DNA from 4 places in the Pseudomonas sp. H3_E04 genome. Region 1 is predicted to be linked to each of the others. Evidence: predicted binding sites of a transcription regulator. Region 1 holds the regulator's gene; each other region holds the start of a gene.

Region 1 (4,509 bases):
CAGCTTCCGCATCGGCGCGCAGGAACAACTGAAAACCCTCGGGCGCATCCTCAACGTGCCGGTGACGCACGTCGATCCCGGCCAGTCGCTGGTGCAGGCATTGGATCCACTGCTACGCAAACGCGTGGTTTTGATCGATACTGCCGGGCTGCAAGCCAGTGATCCGGCGTTGCGCATGCAGCTCGAGAGCCTGGCCGGGCGTGGCATTCGCTCAAAAAATTATCTGGTCCTGGCAACCACCAGCCAGAAACAGGTTCTAACCGCCGCTTATCACAGTTACAAGCGTTGCGGGCTCGCCGGTTGCATCCTGACTAAACTGGATGAAACGGCCAGTCTCGGCGAAGTGTTGAGCCTGGCGATCAGTCATGAATTGCCGGTCGCGTACCTGACCGATGGCCCACGGATTCCGGATGATCTGCATCTGCCGCGCCGTCATCAACTGGTCAGCCGCGCCGTCAGCGTGCAAATGCAGGAAGAACCCAGCGAAGAAGCCATGGCTGACATGTTCGCTGATATCTATCACAGCCCGACCAAGCAGGTTGGCTGAGGTAATCATGAACAGTTTTTGTACCTACATCGATGGTCTGCCACGCATTGTTCCGATCGTGAACGCGCAGCCAGTAATGTGGCCTCCGTCTATGCAAGACAAGGTAAAGAAATAACATGGGCAGCATGCATCCCGTACAGGTGATCGCGGTGACCGGCGGCAAAGGTGGCGTCGGCAAGACTAACGTGTCAGTGAACTTGTCGCTGGCGCTGGCAGAGCTTGGCCGTCGGGTCATGCTGCTGGACGCCGACCTGGGCCTGGCCAACGTCGACGTTCTGCTGGGGCTGACACCCAAGCGCACACTGGCCGACGTCATCGAAGGCCGTTGCGAACTGCGCGACGTGCTGTTGCAGGGCCCGGGCGGGATTCGCATCGTGCCGGCGGCCTCCGGCACGCAGAGCATGGTGCACCTGAGCCCGGCGCAACACGCTGGCCTGATCCAGGCGTTCAGCGACATCGGCGACAATCTCGACGTGCTGGTGATCGACACCGCTGCGGGCATTGGTGACTCGGTAGTCAGTTTCGTGCGCGCCGCCCAGGAAGTGTTGCTGGTGGTCTGCGACGAGCCGACTTCGATCACCGACGCTTACGCGCTGATCAAGTTGCTCAACCGCGACTACGGCATGAACCGCTTCCGCGTGCTGGCCAACATGGCGCAGAGCCCGCAGGAAGGGCGCAACCTGTTCGCCAAGTTGACCAAGGTCACGGATCGCTTCCTCGACGTCGCCCTACAATACGTCGGCGCCGTGCCGTACGACGAAAGCGTGCGCAAAGCGGTGCAGAAGCAGCGCGCCGTCTACGAAGCCTTTCCCCGTTCCAAGTGCGCGCTGGCCTTCAAGGCCATTGCCCAGAAGGTCGACACCTGGCCGCTGCCGGCCAACCCGCGCGGGCACCTGGAATTTTTCGTCGAGCGTCTCGTGCAGCAAACCGCAGGGCCTGTGATATGACCGCCAGTGGCATGAATCTTTACAAAAAGTCGGCGCGTGACGCGCAATACGAATTGATCGAGCGCTACGCGCCACTGGTCAAGCGCATTGCCTATCACTTGCTGGCGCGCCTGCCGGCCAGCGTGCAGGTCGAAGACCTGATCCAGGCCGGGATGATCGGTTTGCTGGAAGTCTCGACCAAATACGACGCCAGCAAAGGCGCCAGTTTCGAAACGTACGCGGGCATTCGAATCCGCGGCGCGATGCTCGATGAAGTGCGCAAAGGGGACTGGGCGCCACGCTCGGTTCACCGTAATACCAGGATGGTCAGCGACGCGATTCGCTCGATTGAAGCTAAAACCGGCCGTGACGCTAAAGATCACGAGGTTGCGGCCGAACTCCAATTGAGTCTCGACGATTACTACGGGATTCTGAATGACACCTTGGGCAGTCGCCTGTTCAGTTTCGACGACCTGCTGCAGGACGGCGAACACGAAGGGCTGCACGAGGATGGCGCGAGTGCTCATATGGAGCCGTCACGCGATCTGGAAGATGAACGCTTCCAGGCGGCGCTGGCGGACGCGATTGCCAATTTGCCGGAGCGTGAGCGACTGGTGTTGGCGCTGTACTACGACGAAGAGCTGAACCTCAAGGAAATCGGTGAAGTCCTTGGCGTCAGTGAATCGCGGGTCAGCCAGTTACACAGCCAGTGCGCGGCCCGTCTGCGGGGGCGTTTGGGGGAGTGGCGAGCGCGCTGAAGGCAGTGTGGGGACACTGCGAAACGAGGCTGGTGCGGTGATGAACGGCGCCGGTCTCGATCCGTTGTGCTCCAGACAAACTTCGAGTGCTATGCCGATTGATTGAAGTGGCGCGTCCAGGTGCTGGGCGCGTTTAAGACTGCTTGGAGGTCGAATTGAACAAAGACATGAAAATCCTCATCGTTGATGACTTCTCAACGATGCGGCGGATCATCAAGAACCTGCTGCGCGATCTTGGGTTCACCAACACCGTCGAGGCCGACGATGGCACCACTGCCATTCCGGTGCTCAACAGCGGCAGCATCGACTTTCTGGTAACGGACTGGAACATGCCGGGCATGACCGGTATCGACCTGCTGCGTCACGTGCGCGCCGATGAAAAACTCAAGCACCTCCCGGTGTTGATGGTGACTGCTGAAGCCAAGCGCGAGCAGATCATCGAGGCCGCTCAGGCCGGTGTGAACGGTTACGTGGTCAAACCTTTCACGGCTCAAGCGTTGAAAGACAAAATCGAGAAGATTTTCGAACGCATCGGCTGATGAATGCGCGGGGGAGCTATGGAGCATAACGAATCATCACAGGGCGATTTCGAATCGACCCTGAAAAAACACGCGGTCGAACTGGTCGAGAGCCTTGAAAAAGGCAAGTTCGGCGACGCGGTGCAACTGATCCATGAGCTCAATCAGACCCGTGACCGCGGCCTGTATCAGGAAGTGGGCAAGCTCACACGTGAACTGCACAGTGCGATCGTCAATTTCCAGATCGATCCGCACATGCCGCAGGCCGAGGAAGTGTCGCAAATCACCGACGCCACCGAACGCCTGGGCTATGTGGTCAAGCTGACGGAAGCCGCGGCCAACCGCACCATGGATCTGGTGGAAAGCGCCACGCCGGTGGTCAACAGTCTCGCTGATGAAGCGCAGACGTTGAGCGCCGATTGGGGCCGCTTCATGCGTCGCGAGGTCGGGGCTGAAGAGTTCCGCGAACTGGCGCGCCGGGTCGACGGTTTTCTGTCACGCAGCAGCACGGACAACCGTGCGGTGTCGAGCAACCTCAACGACATCCTGCTGGCTCAGGATTACCAGGACCTCACAGGTCAAGTGATCAAGCGTGTGACCCAACTGGTCACCGAAGTCGAAAGCAATCTGCTCAAACTCGTGCTCATGGCCAGTCAGGTCGACCGCTTTGCGGGCATCGAACATGACCGCGCTGCAATGCTTGCTGAAAAAGATCCACAAAAACATCTCTCGCAGGGTGAAGGTCCGCAGATTCATGCCGATAAACGAGAAGACGTTGTGTCCGGTCAGGACGATGTGGACGATTTGTTATCCAGCCTTGGATTCTAGAGTTTCGGAATTCGGGTTTTTTGGGTTTTTAGACCTGTAGGAGCACCCCATTAATGAGCTTCGGCGCCGATGAAGAGATCCTTCAGGATTTCCTGGTTGAGGCCGGCGAGATTCTTGAGCAACTGTCCGAACAACTGGTCGAGCTGGAAAGCCGCCCGGATGATGCAGATCTGCTCAATGCAATTTTTCGCGGTTTCCACACTGTAAAAGGGGGCGCCGGCTTCCTTCAGCTCAATGAGCTGGTGGAGTGCTGTCACATCGCCGAAAACGTGTTCGACATCCTGCGCAAGGGTGAGCGTCGCGTTGATGCAGAACTGATGGACGTGGTGCTCGAAGCACTGGACGCGGTGAACAGCATGTTCAGCGAAGTCCGTGAGCGTGCACCGATCACCGCTGCCACGCCGGAACTGCTGGCCGCACTGGCGCGTCTGGCCGAGCCGCAATCGGCGGATGAAGCCGTTGCCGCACCGGTAGAAGCGGTGGAAGAACCGGTCGCTGAAAGCGCATCGGAAGACATCACCGATAACGAATTCGAACAACTGCTGGACTCGCTGAATGCCGTCAAGGCCCAGGCCGAGGCCCCGGCTGCTGTTGTTGCTCCAGCGCCGGTTGCCGACACGGCGGCGAGCGATGAAATCACCGACGCCGAATTTGAATCGCTGCTCGATCAGCTGCACGGCAAGGGCCAGTTTGCTGTCGATGCGGTCGCTCCGGCGCCAGCACCGGCGGCTCCGGCCGCGCCTGCTGCGGGCGACAGCTCGGACATCACCGACGACGAATTCGAAGCCTTGCTCGATCAGTTGCATGGCAAGGGCAACTTCGCCGTTGACGCGCTGGAATCGGCTATCGCTTCGGCTCCGTCAGCACCTGCTGCACCGGCAGCCGCTGCGGCCGGCAGTGACCTGATCAGCGATCACGAATTCGAATCGCTG
Region 2 (4,509 bases), 1.9 Mb from region 1:
TCACGCCGATGCAGAAAATCGATACAAATGAGTAGCTGGCCGCACCGAGGCCGCCACCGGCCAGCGCCTCGGGACTGAGGCGCGCCATCATCAGGGTGTCGGTCAGCACCATCAGCATATGCGCCAACTGCGAAGCAATCAGCGGCCCCGCCAGCCGCAGGATGGCCCAGAGTTCGGTACGCACAGGATGCCGCATGGTCATCACCACCTGATTTAAGAGGGAACAGAAGAGCGTCGATTCTCGGCGCTTGGCAGGCTTTGCACAAAGGGATAAAAAGGATGGGTGGCATGATTAATACTCATGCTGAAACGTGCCCGCCGAATTGGCCATATCCCCGTTACTGGAGCTTTGTGTATGTCCCGACGACTTCCGCCGTTGTATGCCCTGCGCGCATTCGAAGCCGCAGCGCGACACAGCTCGTTCACGCGCGCGGCGCAAGAGCTGTCGATCACCCAGAGCGCGGTCAGTCGGCACATGCGCACCCTTGAAGAACACTTTGCCTGCCGGCTGTTTCACCGCAGCGGGCGCAACCTGCAACTGACCGAATCGGCGCGGCTGCTGTTGCCCGGTATCCGCGAAGGCTTCTGCGCCCTTGAACGCGCCTGCAATACCTTGCGTGCCGAGGACGACATTCTGCGCATGAAGGCGCCTTCAACCCTGACCATGCGGTGGTTGCTCGCGCGGTTGAGTCGCTTCCGCCATTTGCAGCCGGGCAATGAGGTGCAACTGACCAGTGCGTGGATGGACATCGATTCGGTGGACTTCAACAATGAGCCATTCGATTGCGCGGTGCTGCTGAGTGACGGGCATTTCCCGCCGGACTGGGAAGCGAGCCTGCTGTTTCCGGAGGAACTGATCCCGGTCGGCGCGCCGAACCTGCTCAACGATCAACCTTGGGACGTGGCGCGTCTGGCGACTGCTGAACTGCTGCATCCGACTCCGGATCGCCGCGACTGGCGCAGTTGGCTGGAGCGCATGGGCCTGTCCGATCAGGTCTCGCTCAAGGGCGGTCAGGTGTTCGATACGCTGGAGCTGGGCATGATCGCGGCTGCGCGCGGCTACGGCGTTTCGATGGGTGATCTGTTGATGGTCGCCGAAGATGTCGCGCAAGGGCGCTTGAGCCTGCCTTGGCCGACGGCGGTCGCCAGTGGCCTGAATTATTACCTGGTGTGGCCAAAACCGCGCCCGGGAGGTGAACGTTTGCGCCGCCTCAGCGATTTTCTCCAAGGCGAAGTCCGCGCCATGCAATTGCCGGCGGTGCAGCGCTTGAGCTGAAACGTTCGAGCCGGCACAATGCCACTACTGCGCCATGCCCACGCAATCCGCTCAAGTATTCGGATTTTCCGCCGACTACGAGCATGTGGAACCGTCGTGCCGGTTCCGCGCTACTCCCATTATTAGAATATTTTCCGGGCAATTACCGCGATCAAGGAGGATTCGGTGGCTCGGCCAGGAGCTGTTCATGTCTCAACCTCGTGCTCGGATCGCCTCGCAGCTGGGCCTTGCCCTTGCTGTGATACTGGCGATAGTCATCAGCGGCAGTACGGTGTTCGCCTTGCGTTCGCTGGATTCCGCCAACCTCGCCACCCGTGAAGAGCATCTGGCCAGTGAGGCCCGGCTGCTGGCCGATCAGCTGAGTACCTTCCACGGTACGCTGCGCGAAAGCACCCTGCGTCTGAGCGGGCTGTTCGAAAAGCGCTTCGGCAGTGGCCTGAGTGTGCACCCCGATCAGCCAGTGACCGTGGCCGGCGTGCAGACCCCGGGCCTGCACCTTGGCAACGAGGTGCTGAATAACAACTTCAAGGAAGTTGACGAATTCAAGCAGATGACCGCCGGCGTTGCCACGGTGTTCGTGCGCAGCGGCGAAGACTTCATTCGCGTCAGCACCAATGTCAGCAAGCAGGACGGCACCCGTGCCATCGGCACCGTGCTCGATCATGCCAACCCGGCCTACGCGAAGCTGATGGCGGGGCAGAGTTATGTCGGCCGCTCGCTGCTGTTCGAGCGCTACTACATGTCGCAGTACACCCCGGTGCGCGATGCGGGCGGCAAGATCATCGCCGTGCTGTACGTCGGCTTCGATTACACCGACGCGCAGAACGCGCAGTTCGCTAATCTCAAGCGCTTCCGCATTGGCAAGACCGGCTCGCTGGCGCTCCTCGACGAGCAGAACAAATGGCTGGTGCCGATTGCCGGCGTCGAAAACCTGGATCAAGCCGCCCCGACCATCAACAACCTGGTAAAAACCCCGGGCAAGGGTGAGTTCTGGAGCGACAAGGGCGAGGACTTCTACAGCATCGCCGTGCCGTTCGAAGGTGGCCCGTGGTCGGTGGTGGCGAGCATGCCGAAAGCCGAGATCCGCGCGGTGACCTGGAGCGTCGGTACACAACTGGCGATCGGCAGCCTGCTGGCGATGTTGCTCGCGGTCGGTTCCGTGGTCTGGCTGCTGCGCAGCAAACTCGCGCCGCTGGGCGATCTGGTGCGCCAGGCCGAAGCCTTGGGCGCTGGTGATCTGAGCGTGCGCTTGAACGTATCGAGCCACGACGAAATCGGTCAGCTGTCGCGCGCGTTCAACCAGATGAGCCAGGCGCTGTCGACCATGGTCGAGCACATCCGCCGCGCTTCGGAAGAGGTCAACAGCCGTGCGCAGGCGCTGTCCGGTTTGTCCGGTGGTGCTTACGAAGGCATGGAGCAGCAGTCGGGCGAAATCACCAGCATGGCCGGCGCCGTGGAAGAGTTCAGCGCGACGTCGCTGAACATTGCCGACAACATGGGCGCGACTCAGCGCCTGGCGCAGGAAAACGCTCAGCAAACCCAGATCGGCCGCAGCTCGATGGAAGAAGCGTCGTCGTCGCTGGAGCAGATCGCCGGCGCGCTGAACAGCACCGCCAGCGTGATCAACACGCTGGGGCAGCGCTCGCAGGAAATTGGCGGCATTGTCGGTGTGATCACCTCGATCGCCGAGCAGACCAACCTGTTGGCACTCAACGCTGCCATCGAAGCCGCGCGTGCCGGTGAGCAGGGTCGCGGTTTTGCCGTGGTCGCCGACGAAGTGCGCAGCCTCGCCTCGCGCACCCGTCAGGCCACCGACGAAATCTCCAGCATGATCCACAGCATCCAGCAGGAAACCGGCAACGCGATCAGCACCATGGAGCAGGGCAATGTGCTGATGCAGGAAGGCCTGTCGCGCAACGCCAATGTCGCCTCGGCGCTGGCGCGGATCGACGAGCAGAGCCGTTCGGCAGGCCAGCAGTTTGCTGCTATCACTACCGCCACTCAGGAACAAAGCAGCACTGCCACGTTGCTGAGCAGCAATTTGCAAAGCATCGCCTTGGCCAACAGCGAGCAGCGTGAGGTGGTGTCGAACCTGGCTGTCACCGCTAAAGAGCTGGAGAAGCTGGCGGCGGATCTGCGTTCCGAGGTTGACCGCTTTCGTTGATGCGTCTCTGAAATAGCTATCGCGAGCAGGCTCGCTCCCACAGTTTTCGGTGTGATTCACAAAGGTTGTGAAATCCGGAAACCCCAGTGGGAGCGAGCCTGCTCGCGAATGCTTTTCTCCCACCGCTTCTTTGCACTTGCTGAAACGTTTCCGCAGCGCTATAAAAATGGCACAACTCCAATAAAGGCTGCTGCCATGACCCCGCTCAAACTCCTCGTCGCCCTCGGCGCGTTCTCTGCCGCTTCCCACGCCATGGCCTGGGACTATGTCCTGCTCGACGCCAACACTCCGGCAAAAAACTGGACGATCACCAGTGAACAACTCGGTGTAAAAACCGCCAAACCGTTTTCCGTGACCCTGCGTACTCTGCATGGCGGTCGTCAGGAGGGCGTCAGCGTTGTCGATATCGATAACGGCACGATGAAGCTGTCGGTAGTGCCGACCCGTGGCATGAACGTGTTGCAGGCTTCGGTGGGCGACGTGCGCATGGGCTGGGATTCGCCGGTCAAGGACGTGGTCAACCCGGCGTTCATCGAGCTCAACGGTCGCGGTGGTCTGGGCTGGCTGGAAGGCTTCAATGAGCTGGTCACCCGTTGCGGTTATGAGTGGGTTGGCCATCCCGGCATGGACAACGGCGAACTGCTGACCCTGCACGGTCGGGCCGCCAACATCCCGGCCAGCACCGTCACCCTGCACATCGATGAAAAGCCGCCGTATGCCATCACGCTGCGTGGCGAGTTGAAAGAGCAGGCATTCAAGAAAGTCGATTTCTCGGTAGCGACCGAACTGGTCACCGAACCGGGCAGCGCCAGCTTCGCCCTCAACGATACCCTGACCAACAACGGCGACTATGCGAAGGAATATCAGGCGCTGTATCACAGCAATTTCAGCACGCCGTTTCTTGAGCAAGGCGCGAAGTTCGCCGCGCCGGTGAAGCAGGTGTCGCCGTTCAACGACAAGGCCAAGGGCGATCTGCCCGACTGGCAGACCTATCGCGGGCCAACCAAGGACTACGACGAAACGGTCTACAACGTCGTGCCTTATGCGGACGCCAAGGGTGACACCCTCA
Region 3 (4,509 bases), 1.1 Mb from region 1:
GACATCACTGTCGGCTTTTTTGTCACTTACTGCTTCGGCGCAGGCGCTGGCGTCGCCCCACCCGGCTCAGCCGGTTTCGGCGCCGCATCGTCAAACAGATTCAAGCGCTCGCGCAGCTCATGGGCCGGCACTGGCTGTTTGTCCGCCGGCAACGCATTCGGATCAACCGGGGCTACCGGAGCAGCACCGTTCTGACCCTGATCCGCCGGTTTCGCTGCCTCAGGACCCTGCGCACCTTCAATAGCGGCCTGGGCCTTTTTGGTCAGCACGACAATGTCGATCCGGCGGTTGACCGGGTTGAACGGGTTTTCCCGATCGAACAGGGCCGACGAGGCATAACCGACCACTCGCGCGACCTGCGCATCCGGGTAGCTGCCGGCGACCAGGGCCCGACGCGCGGCATTGGCGCGGTTGGCCGAGAGTTCCCAGTTGCCATAGTCGCCAGTGCCGATGTAAGGCTTGGCGTCGGTGTGGCCGCTGATGCTGATCTTGTTCGGCACCGCTTTGATGGTGTCGGCCATGGCCAGCAGGATGTCTTCGAAGTACGGCTTCAGGCGTGCGGAACCGGAGTCGAACATCGGCCGGTTCTCGGCGTCCATGATCTGGATGCGCAAGCCGTTCGGCGTGATCTCGAAAAGGATCTGATCCTTGAATTTCTGCAGTTGCGGGTTCTCGTCGACCTTGTTCTGCAATTCTTGCAGCAACAGCTCGAGACGTTCTTTCTCGACCTGCTCGGCCATGCCTTCAACCTGATCGGTATCGACCGTAACCTTGTCCGGTTGCGGCTGTGACTTCACTTCCGGGTTGAGGGTGTTCTCCGGCGCCAGGGTCGGCGTACCACCGAGATCGATGATGTACGGCGTGCCGCTTTCGGAGAAGCCGACCGGGTCCTTGAAATAACCGGCGATGGCGATCTTCTGTTCCGGTGTGGCGGTGGACAGCAGCCACAGCACCAGAAAGAACGCCATCATTGCCGTGGCGAAGTCGGCGAAAGCGATTTTCCACGCCCCGCCGTGGTGCCCGGCGGCAATGCGCTTGACGCGCTTGACGATGATCGGCTGATTATTTTCCATTTCTTAACGACCGCGAACCGCTTGTTCCAGCTCGGCGAAGCTCGGACGGTGCGCCGGGTACAGAACCTTGCGCCCGAACTCGACCGCCAGCGACGGCGGCATGCCGGACGCCGAAGCCACCAGCGAGGCCTTGATGGCTTCGTAGACGTTCAGTTCTTCCTTGGCATCGTGGGCCAGGGAGTGCGCCAGCGGACCGAAGAAACCGTACGCCGCGAGGATACCGAAGAAGGTCCCGACCAGTGCCGCACCCACGTGCAGACCGATCGACGCCTGGTCACCCTCGCCCAGCGAGGCCATGGTCACCACGATACCGAGTACCGCCGCAACGATACCGAAACCGGGCATGCCGTCGGCGATGCCGTTGACTGCGTGCGATGGGTGCTCGAGGTCTTCCTTGAGGCTGTACAGCTCCATGTCGAAGAGGCCTTCGAGTTCGTGCGGAGCCATGTTGCCGGAGGACATGATGCGCAGGTAATCACAGACGAACGCGGTCATGCGTTCATCCTTGAGCACCGCCGGGTACTTGGCGAAAATCGGGCTCGCGGCCGCATCTTCGATGTCGCCTTCAATCGCCATCATGCCTTCGCGGCGGCTCTTGTTGAGGATCTCGTAGATCAGCCCGAGCACCTCCAGATAGAAGGTGTGGGTGAAGCGCGAACCGAACATGCTCAGGGATTTCTTGAGCACGTGCATCGTCATATAACCAGGGTTGGCCTGGAGGAATGCGCCGAGGGCCGCACCGCCGATGATCATCACCTCGAAAGGCTGGATCAGGGCGGCAATCTTGCCGTGGGAGAGCACGTATCCGCCGAGCACGCTCGCGAATACGACGATGATGCCGATAATTTTAGCCATAGGTAGAAGGTACTTACTGAGTCGGGTTCAAGGTCATATTCGGAAGTTAAAAAATCTCTTCTTCTACTTATCGGCAAAACTGCGCCAGACTATAGCCAGTTCAGGCGAAAAGCCAATTTAGCCCATGCCGGGCGCGTCTACAGTCAGTGAAGATCTTGTCCAGACATGGCTAATGAAACGAACATTGCGTCGGTAAAACCGACCACCCTCCAGGCGTGGGTCAAGCTGCTCGACAGCGTCCGTCTGCCCGTGCCGCAAGAGGCTCACGACAAAGTCTGCCGGGCGATCCGCGACAATCGCAGCTCGCTGCGCGACATTGCCGATCTGATGCAGGACAGCCCGGCGCTGGCCTTGAGCATCATCCGTGAGGCGAATCGTCACACCCACGGCACCATGGCCGCGCCAGCGGAAAATCTCGAGGTTGCAATCAATCGCCTGGGCCTTGCGCGCACCGAAGAATTGCTCGCGCGCCTGCCCGCCGAACCGCACCGGCAGATCCCCAAGGCTTTGCGCCAATTGCAGTTGATCAGCCAACACGCGACACAGCAGGCCAACGGTTTTTTTGCCAGTCGCCTGGCGCGACTGTGGCAGGACATCCATTGGGGCAGCTTGCTGTTTTTGTCGCCGCTGTGGCCACTGGCACTGACCTACCCGCAACTGCTCGAAGAGTGGGAATTGCGCGTGATCCACAAGGGCGAATCGGCGCGTGTGGTCGAAAAGCAGTTGTTCGGCGTGCGCCTGTTGAGGATTGCCGAGGCACTGGTCCAGGCCTGGCACCTGCCGATCTGGGTCGAGCAAGGCTACAAATTGCTGCTCAGCGAACAACGCGAACTGGTCAAAGTGCTGCGCATCGCCCGCGACAGTGAACACCCGCTGCGCCAGCAGAATCGCCTTGACGAAGACCCGACGCTACGCCGCTGGCTCAACCAGCCGGCGAATACCGTGCTGCTCGCCAACGGCCTGGCGCTGTCGGCGCAACAGGCCTGGGACAGTCCGCACAGCAAGCGCTGGCAGTACCTGACCAGCCTCTATCTGCAGATCTCCATGGACGAAGTGCAGCAACAGTTGCACCAGCAAGCGGCGAACAGCGCGCGTCAGCATGCGATGCCTGATTTGTGGCACCCGGCGGTTTCGCTGATCTGGCCGTGGGGCACTCGCCGGTTGCCGGCCGGCATGCTCCCGGCCGCAGCGCCAAATGCGGATGATCTGAGCCAGTGGCGTCGGCAATGCGCTGAACTGCTCGCCGAGCCCAGCCGCTTCACCAACGCCATGAGCCTGACCGTCGCCGCCCGCGAGGCACTGGTGGCCAGCGGCATGCGCCGGGTGATGATTCTGATGGCCGACCGCACGCACTCGACCCTGCGTGCACACCAGACCGCCGGCTTGCCGAAGGAGGCAGCGGCGCTGAGTCTGGTCGTCAGCCAGAGCAAAGTCCTGCAGCGTCTGCTCGCTCAACAGGCGCAGGTGCGGATCACGCCGGAGAACAACGCGCAATTTTCTGCCTTGTTACCGGCGAGCCTGCGCACGCTGTTTCGTGGTGAGCATCTGTTCCTGCGTTCATTGGTCAACAACGGCCGGGTGATCATGATCGTCGTGGCCGATCAGGGCGGCGGGCCGTTCGCCGACATCACCGTGCAAGCCTTCGGCAAAACCGCGCAGTGCATTGAAAAAGCCCTGCACAGCTTTAGCAGCCGTGGCCAATGAGCCTGCGCTACAATCCTCCCCTTTGTGCTCTGGAGACCTCACATGTCTGACTTCTCTGGCTTGCCGCTTGTCATCGAGCCGAGCGACCTGCTGCCGCGTCTGGAGTCCCCGGAACTGATTCTGGTGGACCTGACCAGCCCTGCCCGGTATGCCGAAGGTCACTTGCCCGGCGCACGTTTTGTCGACCCGAAACGCACCCAGCTCGGCCAGCCACCGGCGCCGGGGCTGATGCCGGCGAAAGCCGATCTGGAGGCGTTGTTTGGTGAGCTCGGTCATCGCAAAGACGCGGTCTATGTGGTGTATGACGACGAGGGCGGTGGATGGGCCGGGCGTTTCATCTGGCTGCTCGACGTCATTGGCCACGACAAGTACCACTATATAGACGGTGGTTTGCCGGCCTGGCTGGCGGACGGTATGCCGATGTCGATCCAGGTACCACCCGTTGTCGGTGCCCCCCTTTCGCTGAGCCTGCACGACGAACCGACCGCCACCCGCGAATACCTGCAAAGCCGCCTCGGTGCAGCGGATCTGGCGATCTGGGATGCGCGCGGGCCGCTGGAATATTCCGGCGAAAAAGTCCTCGCTGCCAAGGGTGGACACATCCCCGGCGCGGTCAATTTCGAATGGACCGCCGGCATGGACCATACGCGTCAGTTGCGCATCCGCAGCGACATGCCGCAGATCCTCGAACAGCTCGGGATCACCAAGGACAAGGAAATCATTACCCACTGCCAGACCCATCACCGGTCGGGCTTCACTTATCTGGTGGCCAAAGCCCTCGGTTATCCGCGGGTCAAGGGCTACGCCGGTTCCTGGGGCGAATGGGGCAACCACCCTGACACGCCTGTCGAGATTCAAGGTTTTAAGGACAACTAAT
Region 4 (4,509 bases), 1.5 Mb from region 1:
AGCCAGAACGTCGAGCACGATCGCCTGCTGGAAAAGCTCGATGGCCTCGGCTGGAAGATCCTGCGCATCGCCGTCGGCGGGCAGGCGGATGGCCTCGCCGGGTTGCGCCGCTGTTATCGACGGGTCGGCGACTTGCTGGCGTATGGTCGTGACGTGCTGCCGAATTCGAGACTGCTGACGCTCAATCGTTATCGCTTGCCGGTCATGCTGTGGCGTCATCGCAACGACGATGCGCTGGACGAACTGCTCAAACCACTGCGCAAGGTCATCGCCAAGGACAGCAACGGTCAATTGCTGGCGACCCTGCGCAGTTGGTGCGAGCACGACGGGCAGAGCCAGGCCTGCTCCGAGGCGTTGGGCATTCATCGCAACAGCCTGCGCTATCGCATGGAACGGATTGCCGAGTTGAGCGGGGTTGATCCGTTGAAGCTGGACGGGATGCTGGCGTTGTATCTGGGGGTGCAGCTGTTGCCGCAGACTGATCCGAATTGATCGGTGTATTTCGGGGCCCCTTCGCGAGCAGGCTCGCTCCCACAGTGGCATGTATTTCAAATGTGGGAGCGAGCCTGCTCGCGAAGGGGCCGGATCATCCAATGCAAGTCTTTTGTGGAAATGAACAATAAACGCCGACGCCACTTGTGCAGCCGACCGGCGTCATCGCCCGCGACCGCTGGCAGCATGAACGCCACTGCAACCGGAGAATTCCCATGAAGATCGTCATCGCCCCTGATTCGTTCAAGGACAGCCTGAGTGCCCAAGGCGTTGCCGAAGCCATCGCCCTCGGACTTGCCCAGGTCTGGCCGCAGGCGACGCTGATCAAATGCCCGATGGCCGATGGCGGCGAAGGCACGGTCGAGTCGATTCTCGCGGCCTGCGAAGGTGAACTGCGCCGCACCCGCGTGCGCGGTCCGTTGGGCGCGCCGGTCGATGCTGCCTGGGGCTGGCTGCCGCACAACCACACCGCGATCATCGAAATGGCCGAGGCCAGCGGCCTGCAATTGGTCCCACCGGGGCAGCGCGATGCGTGCATCAGCAGCACCTTTGGTACCGGTGAGTTGATTCGTGCAGCGCTGGACGCCGGCGCGCAACGGGTGATTCTGGCGATTGGCGGCAGCGCGACCAATGACGGCGGTGCCGGGGCGATGCAGGCGTTGGGCGTGAAGTTGCTGGATGCGCACAACCAATCGTTGGTGCCCGGTGGGCTAGCCTTGGCGAATTTGGCGCGATTGGATTTGAGTGAACTTGATCCACGTCTGGCCGATGTGCGTTTCGACATCGCCGCCGACGTCAATAATCCGCTCTGCGGTCCCCATGGTGCCTCGGCCATTTTCGGCCCGCAGAAGGGCGCGTCGCCTGCGCAGGTCGAGCAACTCGATCAGGCCTTGGGGCACTTCGCCGAACTCTGCGCGCAGGCGTTGGGCAAGGACGTGCGCGATGAGCCGGGCAGCGGCGCGGCGGGTGGACTCGGATTCGCGGCAAAGGCGTTTCTCGGCGCACGGTTTCAGGCGGGCGTCGAGGTAGTGGCGGAACTGGTCGGGCTCGCTGAGGCGGTCGAAGGCGCGGATCTGGTAATTACCGGCGAAGGCCGTTTCGATGCGCAAACCTTGCGCGGCAAAACACCGTTCGGTGTCGCGCGGATTGCCAAACAGCATGCCGTGCCGGTGATTGTGATTGCGGGCACCCTGGGCGAGGGCTATCAGGAACTCTATCAATACGGTATCGACGCCGCATTCGCCCTGACCAGCGGGCCGATGAGCCTCGAACAGGCCTGCGCGCAAGCGCCTCGGCTTCTGCGTGAACGTGCCACCGATATTGCCCGGGCCTGGCAACTCGCCGCCAAACGCTGATCGGCTTGCCTATGCAGGAGCTGTCGAGTGCAACGAGGCTGCGATCTTTTGATCCTGCTTTTAAAAGTCAAAAGATCGCAGCCTCGTTGCACTCGACAGCTCCTACCAAAGCCAGCGGAGCTGGGTAGATTGTTGTAACGTCCCGAAAAATATTTACCGCAGACCCGAAACCTTCCTCAAGCCTGGCCGATACAACGGTCAGGCGCACACAAAACCACAACTCAGTGCCGCCGGACTGTCGCCCGCTATGGGCCAGTGCTCACGGCATGGACGCTCGTAGTTTCTTTCTTTCGAGAGTCCGACCATGTCCCTGCGTAACCTGAATATCGCGCCCCGTGCTTTCCTCGGTTTTGCCTTCATCGCCTTGCTGGTGATTGTCCTTGGCGTGTTTGCCGTCAGCCGCATGACGGTCATTCGTCAGGCGTCGGTAGACATGGACACCAACCAGTTGCCGAGCGTGACCCACCTCAGTGTGGTCACGGAAAACGTCCTGCGCATGCGCATTCTCTCGTTCCGTGTGCTGGTCAATCGCGAGCCGGCCAGCCTCCAAGAGGCAGAAACCCGCATCGCGGTGCTGGTCGACAAGGTGCGCAAAGCCCAGGCCAGCTACGCTGCGCTGCCGGCAGGCCCTGAAGAGCGTGCAGTCTTCCAGACGTTTTCGACGACGCTCGATAATTACCTGCAAGCGCAGAATCAGATGATTGAGCTATCGCGCAAGGGCGATCTGGAAGCGATGCGTGCGTTGATCAACACGCGCATCAAGGAAGGCACCGATCAGATGGGCGAGCAGCTCAACAAGCTGATCGGCATGAATACGGCCGGGGCCAGAGCGGCGGCTACTAAGGCCGGTGAAAACTATGACAGCGCCATCACCGGGATCATCATCGTCGCCGTGATTGCAGCGCTGGCCACCGTGTTGCTCGCCTGGTTGCTGACCCGCAGCATCGTCACACCACTCAACCGCGCCGTGCTTGCCGCGCAGACAATTGCCGGCGGTGACCTCAGTAAAGCCATTGAAGTTGACGGCAAGGACGAGCCGGCGCGCCTGCTCGAAGCTTTGGCGGCGATGCAGACCAACCTGCGCAAAACCATCGAGCAGATCGCCGGTTCCGCCACGCAACTGGGCGCCGCTGCCGAAGAACTCAGCGCTGTCACCGAAGAAGCGTCGCGTGGCCTGCAACAGCAGAACAACGAAATCGAACAGGCCGCCACTGCCGTCAACGAAATGACCGCTGCGGTGGAAGAAGTGGCGCGCAACGCCGTTTCGACTTCCGAGGCCTCCAATCAGTCGACCCACGCCGCCCGCGAAGGTCGCGATCAAGTGGTGAAAACCGTCGACGCGATCCAGACCATGACTCACGACGTGCAGAACACCGCGCAGATGATCGAAGGCCTCGCCGCGCAAGGTCGTGACATCGGCAAGGTGCTGGACGTGATTCGGGCCATCGCCGAGCAGACCAACCTCTTGGCACTCAACGCTGCGATTGAAGCGGCGCGTGCCGGCGAGGCTGGTCGTGGTTTTGCCGTGGTGGCTGACGAAGTGCGCGCCTTGGCCCATCGCACCGCACAGTCGACTCAGGAAATCGAAAAAATGGTCGCCGGCATCCAGAACGGCACCGGTGAAGCGGTTTCGTCGATGCAGCAAAGCAATCAGCGCACCCAGTCCACACTGGAAATGGCCCGCGCGGCCGGTGTGGCGCTGGAGCAGATCACTCAATCGATTCACCAGATCAACGAACGCAACCTGGTTATCGCCAGCGCTTCGGAAGAGCAGGCGCAAGTCTCCCGTGAAGTCGATCGCAACCTGGTCAATATTCGCGACCTCGCCACGCAATCGGCCGCTGGCGCCAACCAGACCAGCGCCGCGACCCATGAACTGTCGCGCCTGGCAGTGGATTTGAACGCCATGGTGGCGCGTTTCGTGATTTGAGATACGGTGAAGGCTGGAAACCGCGCTAACAGGAGACGTACATGCGCTATTCAGCCTTGACCCAACGAATCGCCGGGGAGGGTGCCGCTGCCTGGCAGATTCACGACCGAGCGCTGGAACTGCGCGCCGAGGGCGTTGATGTTTTGTTGTTAAGCGTCGGCGATCCGGATTTCGATACGCCGTTGCCGATCGTCCATGGCGCGATCGACAGCTTGCTGGCCGGCGATACCCATTACGCCGACGTGCGTGGTCGGTTGGAGCTGCGCAGGCTGATTGCCGAGCGTCATCGCCAGCGCAGTGGTCAACGGGTCGATCCGGATCAGGTGATTGTCCTGCCCGGTGCGCAATGTGCGGTGTACTCAGTGGCGCAGTGTCTGCTCGATCCGGGTGACGAAGTGATCGTCGCCGAGCCGATGTATGTTACTTACGAAGGTGTGTTTGGCGCGTGTGGTGCTACGGTGATCGCGGTGCCGGTGCGCCCGGAAAACGGTTTTCGTGTCGACCCGGCCGATGTCGCCGCGCGCATCACTCCGCGAACTCGCGCCATGCTGCTTAACAGCCCGAACAACCCCAGCGGCGCGAGTTTGTCCTTGCTGATCTGGCAGGAACTGGCGGCGCTGTGTATTCGCCATGACCTGTGGCTGATCAGCGACGAGGTGTACAGCGAGCTTTTATATGAAGGCGAGCACATCAGCCCGGCGAGTCTGCCGGGCATGGCTGAGCGCACCGCGA

What was found. The regulator FliA, encoded in region 1, starts transcription of late flagellar genes. The targets are predictions, from matches to a motif close to CTAAAGTTTNNNNNNNNNNNGCCGNTAA.
Region 2: the regulator FliA is predicted to act here: its motif matches at 1,327-1,354, upstream of AB4N53_RS18885 (methyl-accepting chemotaxis protein).
Region 3: the regulator FliA is predicted to act here: its motif matches at 1,996-2,023, upstream of motA (flagellar motor stator protein MotA).
Region 4: the regulator FliA is predicted to act here: its motif matches at 2,013-2,040, upstream of AB4N53_RS07555 (methyl-accepting chemotaxis protein).

What each region holds. Positions count from the first base shown of each region.
Region 1 covers NZ_CP162797.1:200,926-205,434, forward strand. The annotation lists gene flhF (flagellar biosynthesis protein FlhF) at 1-547, shown strand, start outside; gene fleN (flagellar synthesis regulator FleN) at 664-1,494, shown strand; gene fliA (RNA polymerase sigma factor FliA) at 1,491-2,231, shown strand; gene AB4N53_RS00925 (chemotaxis response regulator CheY) at 2,399-2,770, shown strand; gene AB4N53_RS00930 (protein phosphatase CheZ) at 2,789-3,577, shown strand; gene AB4N53_RS00935 (chemotaxis protein CheA) at 3,631-4,509, shown strand, end outside.
Region 2 covers NZ_CP162797.1:4,158,293-4,162,801, reverse strand. The annotation lists gene AB4N53_RS18895 (NorM family multidrug efflux MATE transporter) at 1-196, opposite strand, end outside; gene AB4N53_RS18890 (LysR substrate-binding domain-containing protein) at 356-1,276, shown strand; gene AB4N53_RS18885 (methyl-accepting chemotaxis protein) at 1,464-3,440, shown strand; gene AB4N53_RS18880 (aldose 1-epimerase family protein) at 3,636-4,509, shown strand, end outside.
Region 3 covers NZ_CP162797.1:4,974,229-4,978,737, reverse strand. The annotation lists gene motB (flagellar motor protein MotB) at 27-1,073, opposite strand; gene motA (flagellar motor stator protein MotA) at 1,077-1,928, opposite strand; gene AB4N53_RS22405 (HDOD domain-containing protein) at 2,094-3,632, shown strand; gene rhdA (thiosulfate sulfurtransferase) at 3,675-4,508, shown strand; gene asd (archaetidylserine decarboxylase) at 4,508-4,509, shown strand, end outside.
Region 4 covers NZ_CP162797.1:1,696,383-1,700,891, reverse strand. The annotation lists gene AB4N53_RS07565 (sugar diacid recognition domain-containing protein) at 1-492, shown strand, start outside; gene AB4N53_RS07560 (glycerate kinase) at 708-1,847, shown strand; gene AB4N53_RS07555 (methyl-accepting chemotaxis protein) at 2,152-3,777, shown strand; gene AB4N53_RS07550 (pyridoxal phosphate-dependent aminotransferase) at 3,819-4,509, shown strand, end outside.